2 regions of the Oceanobacillus sp. AG genome follow, and region 2 is predicted to be linked to the other one. Evidence: predicted binding sites of a transcription regulator. Region 2 holds the regulator's gene; the other holds the start of a gene.

Region 1 (5,067 bases), on a different contig from region 2:
TCCCACCGCTTCTGAAGTTGTTTAACAAGATGCGGATTGATCGCCGGGCTGTTGCTACAGCACTGACATTTGGTTTAAAAGCGCCGTATGTAATGCTTCCGTTAGGCTTTGGCGCTATTTTCCACGGTATCATTGTTGATGGCTTAGCGGAGAGTGGCATTGAGCTAACTGCATGGGACACAGCATTTGCTATGTCAATTCCTGGACTTGGAATGGTGGTTGGACTATTTGTCGCAATCTTTATTACGTACCGGAAAGAAAGAGACCCGGTGAAAGGATCTGGAGGGAGTGGCACTATAAATGTTGAGACGATAGGTGAAGAGGACCTTATCTTCAATAAGAAACATTTATTTACAATCTTCGCAATTGTAGCGGCTTTAGTCGTCCAAATTATAACACAAAATTTAATCCTTGGTGCGTTAGCTGGGCTGCTCGTTATGTTTGCCTTTCTCGTTGTTCCCTACCGGAATCTGGATAAAATTATGGCTGACGGAATTGGACTAATGGGAATGATTGCCTTTATTATGCTTGTTGCTTCCGGTTACGGAACAGTTTTACGCCAAACTGGAGCAGTCGATGCATTAGTTGAGGCTTCTGCTGGTTTTATTGGTGATAATCAGGCTGTCATTGCATTTGTTCTTTTATTAGTAGGACTTCTTGTAACTATGGGAATCGGTTCTTCATTCGGTACGATTCCGATTTTAGTTGCTTTATACGTTCCAATATGTGTAGCGGCAGGATTTTCGCCATTAGCAATTGCTACACTAATCGGAACGGCAGGTGCTCTTGGTGACGCAGGATCACCAGCTTCTGACAGTACCCTTGGACCGACATCCGGTTTAAATGCGGATGGTAATCATAACCATATCTGGGATACAGTTGTACCAACATTCATCCACTACAACATCCCACTGATCATATTCGGCTGGATTGCAGCAATGATCTTGTAGTTTTTTCGGGACATGGGGTCAGAGCATTTGTCCCGCACGAAGTGGGACAAATGCTCTGACCCCAACTGTCCCACTTCCGCATAATTTCGTCCTTACAGGTTATGCTAGGAAAAAAAGGGTGTTGTTGATGAAGCGTTTGTTAGGGTTTTGTTTCATTTTTGCACTGCTTCTTGGATTCAGTTTAGAGAATGAAGTTGATGCAAAGGGTTATGGCTGGGGCTATAAAAAAGGTCAGGGCGGAGAAATACCGGAAATCGGCTCCTATAATCCGCTTTTACAGGAATATGGCGCATATTTCGCCGATCAATCTGGCGGGAAATATATTTATTTAACGTTCGATAATGGCTATGAGGAAGGGTACACTCCGCAAATTTTAGACGTATTGAAAAAGGAAAATGTTCCAGCTACTTTCTTTGTCACCGGACATTATGTCGAGACCGCCCCTGAATTAGTAAAACGGATGGTTGATGAAGGGCATATTATTGGAAATCATTCCTATCATCATCCTGATTTCTCCATTTTAACGAAAGAAGCTATGCAAAAAGAACTTGAAGACTTGGCGGAAAAAGTGGGAGAAGTTTCCGATCAAAAAGATTTGAAATATCTGCGCCCCCCAAGAGGCATTTTCAGTGAGCAGACATTGGAATGGGCAAATGAATTAGGTTACATTCATATCTTTTGGTCGCTTGCATTTAAAGACTGGGAGACATCCAATCAGAAAGGCTGGCGTTATGCGTATGAAGAAGTGATGGAACAAATCCATCCAGGTGCAATAGTTTTACTTCATACAGTTTCTAAAGACAATGCCGAAGCGCTTGCTGCATTGATAACGGATTTAAAAGAAGAAGGATATCAATTTAAAAGTCTTGACGACCTTGTCCTCCGCGATCATATACCAGAGGTTATTTATGGCTATTAAGCATAAGAAAAATCGGGAAGCAGAACTACAGCTGCTTCCCGATATTTTTAGATTAAAATCATACCAAACTTTCTGATTCTTTGTTATAATAAGGAAAACTCATAAGAAAGTGGTGGAGTCACGATGATGAGAGAGGATTTAATTGCACCTAAACAATATAATATTGCGATGGAAGTCGAGAAATATGCGAAAGATAAAAACAAGAAAGCACTTATTTGGCTAGATGAAAACAATAATAAAAAAGAGATTACATATCAGGCATTAATGCGGAATGTAAACAAAATCGGGAATGTATTCCTGAACAGTGGTTTACAGCGAGGAGATAAAATTCTCATCATCATGCCACGACTCATTGAAACGTACGAAGTCTATTTAGCAGCATTAAAAACAGGAATCATAATTATTCCAAGCTCCGAAATGTTGAAGGCTAACGAATTGGAATATCGGATCCAACACGGGGAAGTTAGTGGCGTTGTAGCTTTTCATGAATCTACAAGCGAGGTAGGGAAAGTACCTAATTTTGCGGAACTAAAGAAATTTTCTGTGGGACATACCGTTGATGGTTGGGATTTCCTCGATGAAGCAAAAGCGAGTGCCAGTGATGAACTTGAAATGGCAGATACGACCAGGGAGACAATCGCATTTTTGCCATATACCTCGGGAACAACAGGAAATCCAAAAGGTGTTGTGCACACACATGCTTGGGGATTTGCTCATTTAAAGACAGCGCCAGAAAATTGGCTTGGCGTGGAAGAGGATGATTTAGTGTGGGCAACGGCAGGTCCAGGCTGGCAAAAATGGATCTGGAGTCCGTTTCTATCCGTACTAGGAACAGGAGCAACTGGATTTATTTATAGCGGTAAATTTGAACCGTCCAAATATCTGGAGCTCCTTCAGGATAATGAAATCAATGTGCTCTGTTGTACACCAACAGAATACCGCTTAATGGCGAAAGTCGAACATCTTGAAGATTATAAGCTGCCACATTTACGTAGTGCCGTCTCTGCTGGAGAGCCGCTAAACGTGGAAGTAATTGATACTTTCCGCAAGCATTTTGGGATTATGGTACGTGACGGCTACGGTCAGACAGAAAATACTCTACTCCTTGGCATTACGAAAGATATGGAAGTAAAGCCGGGTTCCATGGGCAAGCCAACGCCAGGTAATGAAGTGGAAATTATTGACGAAGATGGCAATATTGCAGATGTAAATATAGTTGGGGACATCGCAGTCCATATCGACAGTCCAGCTCTTTTCCGTGAATATTATAAGGATATGGAACGGACAAAAGCATCCCGACGAGGAGATTTTTATATTACCGGAGATCAGGCGCGCAAGGATGAGGACGGCTATTTCTGGTTTGAAGGCCGCCGGGATGATATCATTGTCAGCTCGGGGTATACGATTGGACCTTTTGAAGTAGAGGATGCGCTTGTGAAACATCCATTTGTTCAAGAATGTGCGGTAGTGGCAAGTCCAGATAAGGTTCGCGGAAGTATTGTAAAAGCATTTATCGTATTAAAGCAAAATGTGGACAAGAACGACCCAGGTTTGATTAAAGAATTACAAGATCATGTGAAACGTGAAACGGCACCATTCAGGTATCCGAGAGAAATAGAATTTATTGATGAACTTCCGAAAACATCTTCAGGGAAAATAAGAAGAATCGAATTACGTCAGAGAGAAATGAAGAACTTGTAAAATCTGATTTCTAGAATCATTAGTTTCCCAGGCGCACATTTTGGGTATACTACTATAGAATACTTAGAAATGAGGGATGATAGATGGCTACTAAAAACATCTACTCAATCTTCTTGACGAATTGCCAATTGTTAGTTTTACGGAAGAAATAAAGGAATCAATTTTTGGGATAACGATTATAAAAATGATGCTAAAAATATGAAATGAAAAAAGCGGATGAGATGAAACGAATCTCAATCTGCTTTTTCGTTCTATCAGACTATAAAATAAAATTGCTGTGGGTGATTTAGGTGTTCAGGGCTAGCCATGTCCGCTCTCTTCCCACGATAAATTTTTTTAGAAAAAGTTAGGCAAAACACTTGAAAGTCAAAATAGGTCAGAGTATAATGTAGTTAAAGTCAAAGATAGTCAAAGTCAAATTTGATCAATATAACACTACTTTAGGAGGAATGTAAGATGAAATGTCAACATTGCGGTCAGAATGAAGCAAATGTAAATGCGTCTGTTTTTGTGAACGGACAGCGTATGGAAATGCATCTATGTAACTCCTGTTTACGTGAAATACAAGGAAATATGATGAACCAGGCAAATAATTTCTTCTCTAATTTTAATCAAGGGCAAAATCCGTTTGAAAATCAATTCTTCCAAGCTGGAGGAAATGGACAAACAGGTGCACGTACAAAACAGCAAACAAGAAAACGTGAAGGTCTACTTGACCAATTAGGGAAAAATCTAACTGATTCAGCACGAGCAGGAGAAATCGATCCGATTATCGGACGCGATCAGGAAATTAAACGAGTCATTGAAACATTGAACAGAAGAAGTAAAAACAATCCGGTCCTTATCGGGGAACCAGGTGTAGGTAAAACGGCAATTGCAGAAGGTCTAGCACTACGAATTGTCGAAGGTACTGTTCCAAGTAAGTTACTCTCTAAAGAAGTATACTTGCTGGATGTCGCCTCTTTAGTTGCCAATACTGGTATTCGCGGTCAGTTCGAGGAACGAATGAAGAAACTGATCACAGAACTCCAGGAAAGAAAAGATGTCATCCTATTCATTGATGAGATCCACTTAATTGTAGGGGCAGGTACAGCAGAGAGTTCACAAATGGACGCAGGAAACATTCTTAAACCTGCTCTTGCCCGTGGGGAAATGCAATTAATTGGGGCAACGACACTTAAAGAATATCGTCAAATTGAAAAAGATCCGGCACTCGAACGTCGCCTGCAGCCAGTTATTGTAAAAGAACCGACGCTTGAACAAACGGTACAGATTTTACATGGAATTAAAGATCGCTATGAAGCGTTCCATGAAGTGAATTATTCTGATGATGTTATTGAAGCTTTTGCTACATTATCAGATCGCTATATCCAAGATCGTTTCTTGCCGGATAAGGCGATTGATTTAATGGATGAAGTCGGCTCCCGCTTGAATTTAAAAAATTCACAGCAAGATGCAAACTCCTTGCAACAACGCTTGGATGAAATTGTGAAGGAA
Region 2 (5,067 bases):
CGCCCCAGCAAGCAATTAATTGCTAGTTGATGGGGGAACGGGTGGAGAAATTCTAAGGTTGAAGCCCTGTGACTGAGTGCGTGCGAGCAACCTAACAGGTCGTAATATAAATTATAACTAACGTTTAATTCTAGTTGTTATTTGGGAAAGGTGTTTCATATAATTGACTAAGGATAATATATAGAAAAGAGGATACGATAGATGGAAGTATTTTTACAGAATATAATAGGGGAGCATTTTTATGTTATCGTAACAAGGTTACTCGTTGCTTTAGTATTATCCGGAATAATTGGCTTTGAACGGGAGTGGAATAATCACTCTGCAGGATTTCGGACTCATATATTAGTGGGTGTCGGTGCAAGCCTGATGATGCTTTTATCAATATTTGGTTTTCTTGAATTTCTGGAGCACTATGATAATGTACGCTTTGATCCGGCCCGTATCCCTTCTTATGTGATTAGCGGGATAGGGTTTCTTGGAGCGGGGACGATTATAGTATATGGAGGAACGATTCGAGGGCTTACTACGGCGGCATCCATATGGGCTGTGGCAGGTATTGGGCTGGTTGTAGGCGCGGGAATGTATGGTCCAGCCATTGTTGCTACGCTGATCATTTTAATTAGTTTAGTTGTGTTGAATAACCTTGAAAGATTGCTTCCTTCCCAGCGGAAGTACACAAGAATTGAAATGGTTGTAGAGCGCAATATAAAAGTTCACCAGCTTGTTGAAGTAGCAGAAGCTTATGATGTGAATATTATTGCAGTGGAAGTGGAGAAAATGGAAAGGGATCTCCGAAAAATTTATTTTAAGATGAGAAATATGGAAGGTACCCAGTTACTTGCATTATTTGAAGAAATATCAGAATTAGAAGGAGTAAATAATATTAGACAATTGGAAAAGTGATGCCGTATAAGTTAAGCGGTAAAGTTAAACAAGGGAGAGACTTTTCCATTTTAACTGGCCCTTTATTATTTTAAACTCAAATTTCCTCTTCTCTCCGTTTATTTTCATGAAAAGTGTCTAGAATAGAATATTGGTTATTACTTTTCAACGGTTACATTTTGGCGTATAATTAATTTATAGTCAAAGATAGTCAAAGTCAATGTCATTCCTTTTGTTCCGGCATAGCTAGAAATGAGTGATATGTAAGGAGAGGGGAATTCTTAGCAATGAGCAATATTTCAGATATTATTGAAGCATATCTAAAAAAAGTACTACATTCCACAGGAAAAAATGCAATTGAAATTAAGCGGAGTGAAATTGCGGATCAGTTTGAGTGTGTGCCTTCACAGATTAATTATGTGATTAACACAAGATTTACAACGGAAAAAGGGTATATTGTAGAGAGTAAGCGTGGTGGTGGGGGATATATACGGATTATTCGTGTAAAACATGAAGACAAGGCGGAATTGATTGATGGCATTATTAAAATGATTAATCCAAGTATTTCACAGCAGGCAGCAATTCATGTGCTGGAGCGTCTGCGGGAGGAAGAAATCATTACGAATCGAGAAGAAAAGCTGATCTATAGTGCGATTGAGCGGACGACTTTACCATTTCAACTACCGGAACGTGATCAAATTCGAGCACGTATTTTAACGGCGATGCTTAATACTCTAAAATACTATAATTAACTCTATTGTGTTGAGAAGGGGGAAGATGCGTGTGGAATGTCAAGAGTGCCAAAAGCGGCCAGCTACGGTTTACTTTAAACGAGTAATAAATGGGGAGAAAAAAGAAGTCCGTGTGTGCGAAGTTTGTGCTCAGGAAAAAGGTTATATGCAGTCTCAAGATCAAGGCTCTTCTCTCCATGATTTACTTACTGGATTATTTAACTTTGATTCGTATCCATTTGGAGCCCACGTGGCTGATACAAAGCAAACGAAAGAGCTGCAATGCCCGAATTGTAAACTGACCTTTTCCACTTTTAAGGAAATGGGCAAATTCGGTTGTGCAACCTGTTATGAAACTTTTTCGGAAAGCTTAAGCCCGATACTACGACGGGTCCATGCCGGAAATACAACACATGCTGGTAAAATACCAAAGCGAACAGGTGGAAATATACAAAAAAAACGTAAATTAGAGGAATACCGTAACCAGATGAAGAAGTTAATAGAGCAAGAGGCTTTTGAAGAAGCCGCAGTACTCCGAGATAAAATAAAAGCGTTGGAAACGGATGAAGCAGTTAAGAGGGGGGAGAGTGAAGGATGACATTGGAGCACTTTCTAAACGAAGCGATTAGTCCGTGGATGCGAGAGGAGGGTGCTGATAGTGATATCGTGCTGAGCAGCCGGATTCGTTTAGCTCGGAATTTCGCTAATGTTACCTATCCCATCCTAGGCAAAGAAGAGGAATTAAAGAAGGTTCATGATTTCATGAAACAGACATATAATGAATCTTCCTTCCAGGATTACACAGATTTTTACTTTTTATCAACAAAGGATTTATCGGAAATAGAGAACCAGATACTCATAGAGAAGCATCTTATTAGTCCTAGTCTAGCAAGATATCCGCAGTCAGCAGCACTTATTTCTAAAAATGAGCAGGTCTCCATCATGATCAATGAAGAAGATCATTTGAGGATTCAACTTTATTTACCCGGATATCAACTTACTGATGGTCTGAAACAAGCTTCAGAGCTGGATGATTGGATAGAAGAACGGATTGATTATGCGTTTGATGAGAATTTCGGGTATCTAACGAGTTGTCCAACGAACGTGGGTACAGGAATGCGGGCATCCGTGATGATGCACTTGCCGGCCCTTGTTATCACAAAGCAGATGAGCCGTATGATTCCCGCGATTAACCAGTTCGGTTTAGTCGTAAGGGGGATATACGGGGAAGGCAGTGAATCTCTAGGTAATATATTCCAAATATCTAATCAAATTACCCTTGGGAAATCAGAGAAGGACATTATCTTTGACCTGGCAAGTGTTGTCAAGCAACTGATTGAGCAAGAACGACTTGCCCGGAGCTATATTACCGAACAACTTGGAGTCAGTCTGGAAGACCGCATTTTCAGGTCTTACGGAACACTGAAGAACGCCCGAATCATCGAATCAAAGGAAGCTGCTAAATGCATTTCTAACGTGCGTTTAGGTATAGACTTGGGTATTATTGAAAATATATCTAAAAATATATTAAATGAATTAATGATTTTAACGCAGCCAGGATTCTTACAATATTATGCTAATAAACGCTTGATACCACGGGAGCGCGATGTATTTCGTGCTTCGCTCATCAGAGAAAGACTTGAATTAGAGAAATAGGAGGGATGCCAGATGATGTTTGGAAGATTTACAGAAAGGGCGCAAAAGGTACTTGCGCTATCACAGGAAGAGGCAGTTCGTCTCGGACATAATAACATTGGAACAGAGCATATTTTGCTCGGGCTTGTTCGCGAAGGCGAAGGGATTGCCGCTAAAGCGTTGCAATCATTAGGCGTACAAGTGGAAAAAATTCAAGAAGAAGTGGAGAAATTAATCGGAGTCGGTAAACAGCCGATGCAATCAATTCACTATACTCCCCGGGCAAAAAAGGTTGTGGAATTATCACAAGATGAAGCACGTAAGCTTGGTCATTCCTATGTAGGAACGGAACATATTTTACTCGGTCTTATCCGTGAAGGGGAAGGTGTGGCAGCACGTGTCCTCAACAATCTCGGTATAAGCTTAAATAAAGCTCGTCAGCAGGTTTTGAAGCTACTTGGTAGTAATGAGTCTCAAGCTGGCAGAAGAGGGCGTGCAGGGCAACAATCGAATGCAAGTACCCCAACACTAGATTCCCTTGCAAGAGATTTAACTGTAAGTGCAAGAGAAGGTAAAATTGATCCGGTTATTGGTCGTTCTAAGGAAATTGAGCGTGTCATTCAGGTGTTAAGCCGCCGGACGAAGAATAATCCTGTATTAATTGGAGAGCCGGGTGTCGGTAAAACAGCTGTTGCTGAAGGCCTTGCCCAGCAAATTATCGATAATGAAGTACCGGAAACGTTACGTGATAAGCGTGTTATGACGCTTGATATGGGAACGGTCGTTGCAGGGACGAAATACCGTGGGGAATTTGAAGATCGATTAAAAAAAGTGATGGAAGAAATTCGTCAAGCCGGAAATGTTATTCTTTTCATCGATGAATTGCATACATTAATTGGTGCGGGGGGAGCGGAAGGTGCAATTGACGCATCCAATATTTTAAAACCATCCCTTTCCCGTGGAGAAATTCAGTGTATTGGTGCAACGACGCTAGATGAATACCGAAAATACATTGAAAAAGATGCAGCACTTGAACGTCGTTTCCAGCCAATTCAAGTAGATGAGCCATCTGTTGAGGAAACGATTCTCATCTTAAAAGGTCTGCGTGACCGCTATGAGGCCCACCACCGCGTAACGATTACGGATGAAGCGATTGAAGCAAGTGCGAGCCTTTCTGATCGTTATATTACAGACCGCTTTTTACCGGATAAGGCGATTGACTTAATTGATGAGGCCGGTTCAAAAGTTCGTCTTCGTTCCTACACGATTCCACCGAACTTAAAGGAATTAGAACAAAAACTGGCTGACGTAAGGAAGGAAAAAGATGCAGCTGTCCAGAGCCAGGAATTTGAAAAAGCAGCATCTTTACGCGATACTGAACAGCGTTACCGGGAAGAACTCGAGAAGACGAAAAATGAATGGAAAGAGAAGCAAGGTCAAATGGATTCTGAGGTAACTGTTGAAGACATTGCGAGCGTCGTATCGATTTGGACTGGTGTTCCTGTAGCTAAGCTTACGAAGGATGAATCGAAACGTCTTCTTGATATGGAAGAAATACTCCATGAGCGTGTTATTGGTCAAGAAGAAGCGGTGAAAGCTATATCGACTGCAATACGCAGAGCTCGCTCAGGACTGAAAGATCCGAAGCGTCCAATCGGTTCATTCATCTTCTTGGGTCCTACTGGTGTCGGTAAAACAGAGCTGGCAAGAGCCCTTGCTGAAGTGATGTTTGCTGATGAGGATGCGATGATACGCGTGGATATGTCGGAGTATATGGAGAGGCATTCCACTGCTAGATTAGTCGGATCACCTCCGGGGT

Evidence for each region. The regulator CtsR, encoded in region 2, represses protease genes until heat stress. The targets are predictions, from matches to a motif close to ATGGTCAATAAAGGTCAAACA.
Region 1: GN217_RS10370 (ATP-dependent Clp protease ATP-binding subunit) is a predicted target of CtsR. The motif match lies at 3,933-3,953, and genes of this name have one in related genera.

The regions. Positions count from the first base shown of each region.
Region 1 is NZ_WOWT01000017.1:19,110-24,176, reverse strand. Features, by position in the region: gene GN217_RS10385 (Na+/H+ antiporter family protein) at 1-950, shown strand, start outside; gene pdaA (delta-lactam-biosynthetic de-N-acetylase) at 1,078-1,869, shown strand; gene mbcS (acyl-CoA synthetase MbcS) at 1,993-3,570, shown strand; gene GN217_RS10370 (ATP-dependent Clp protease ATP-binding subunit) at 4,027-5,067, shown strand, end outside.
Region 2 is NZ_WOWT01000026.1:53,600-58,666, reverse strand. Features, by position in the region: gene GN217_RS14075 (MgtC/SapB family protein) at 202-903, shown strand; gene GN217_RS14070 (CtsR family transcriptional regulator) at 1,170-1,634, shown strand; gene mcsA (protein-arginine kinase activator protein McsA) at 1,660-2,211, shown strand; gene mcsB (protein-arginine kinase McsB) at 2,208-3,269, shown strand; gene clpC (ATP-dependent protease ATP-binding subunit ClpC) at 3,282-5,067, shown strand, end outside.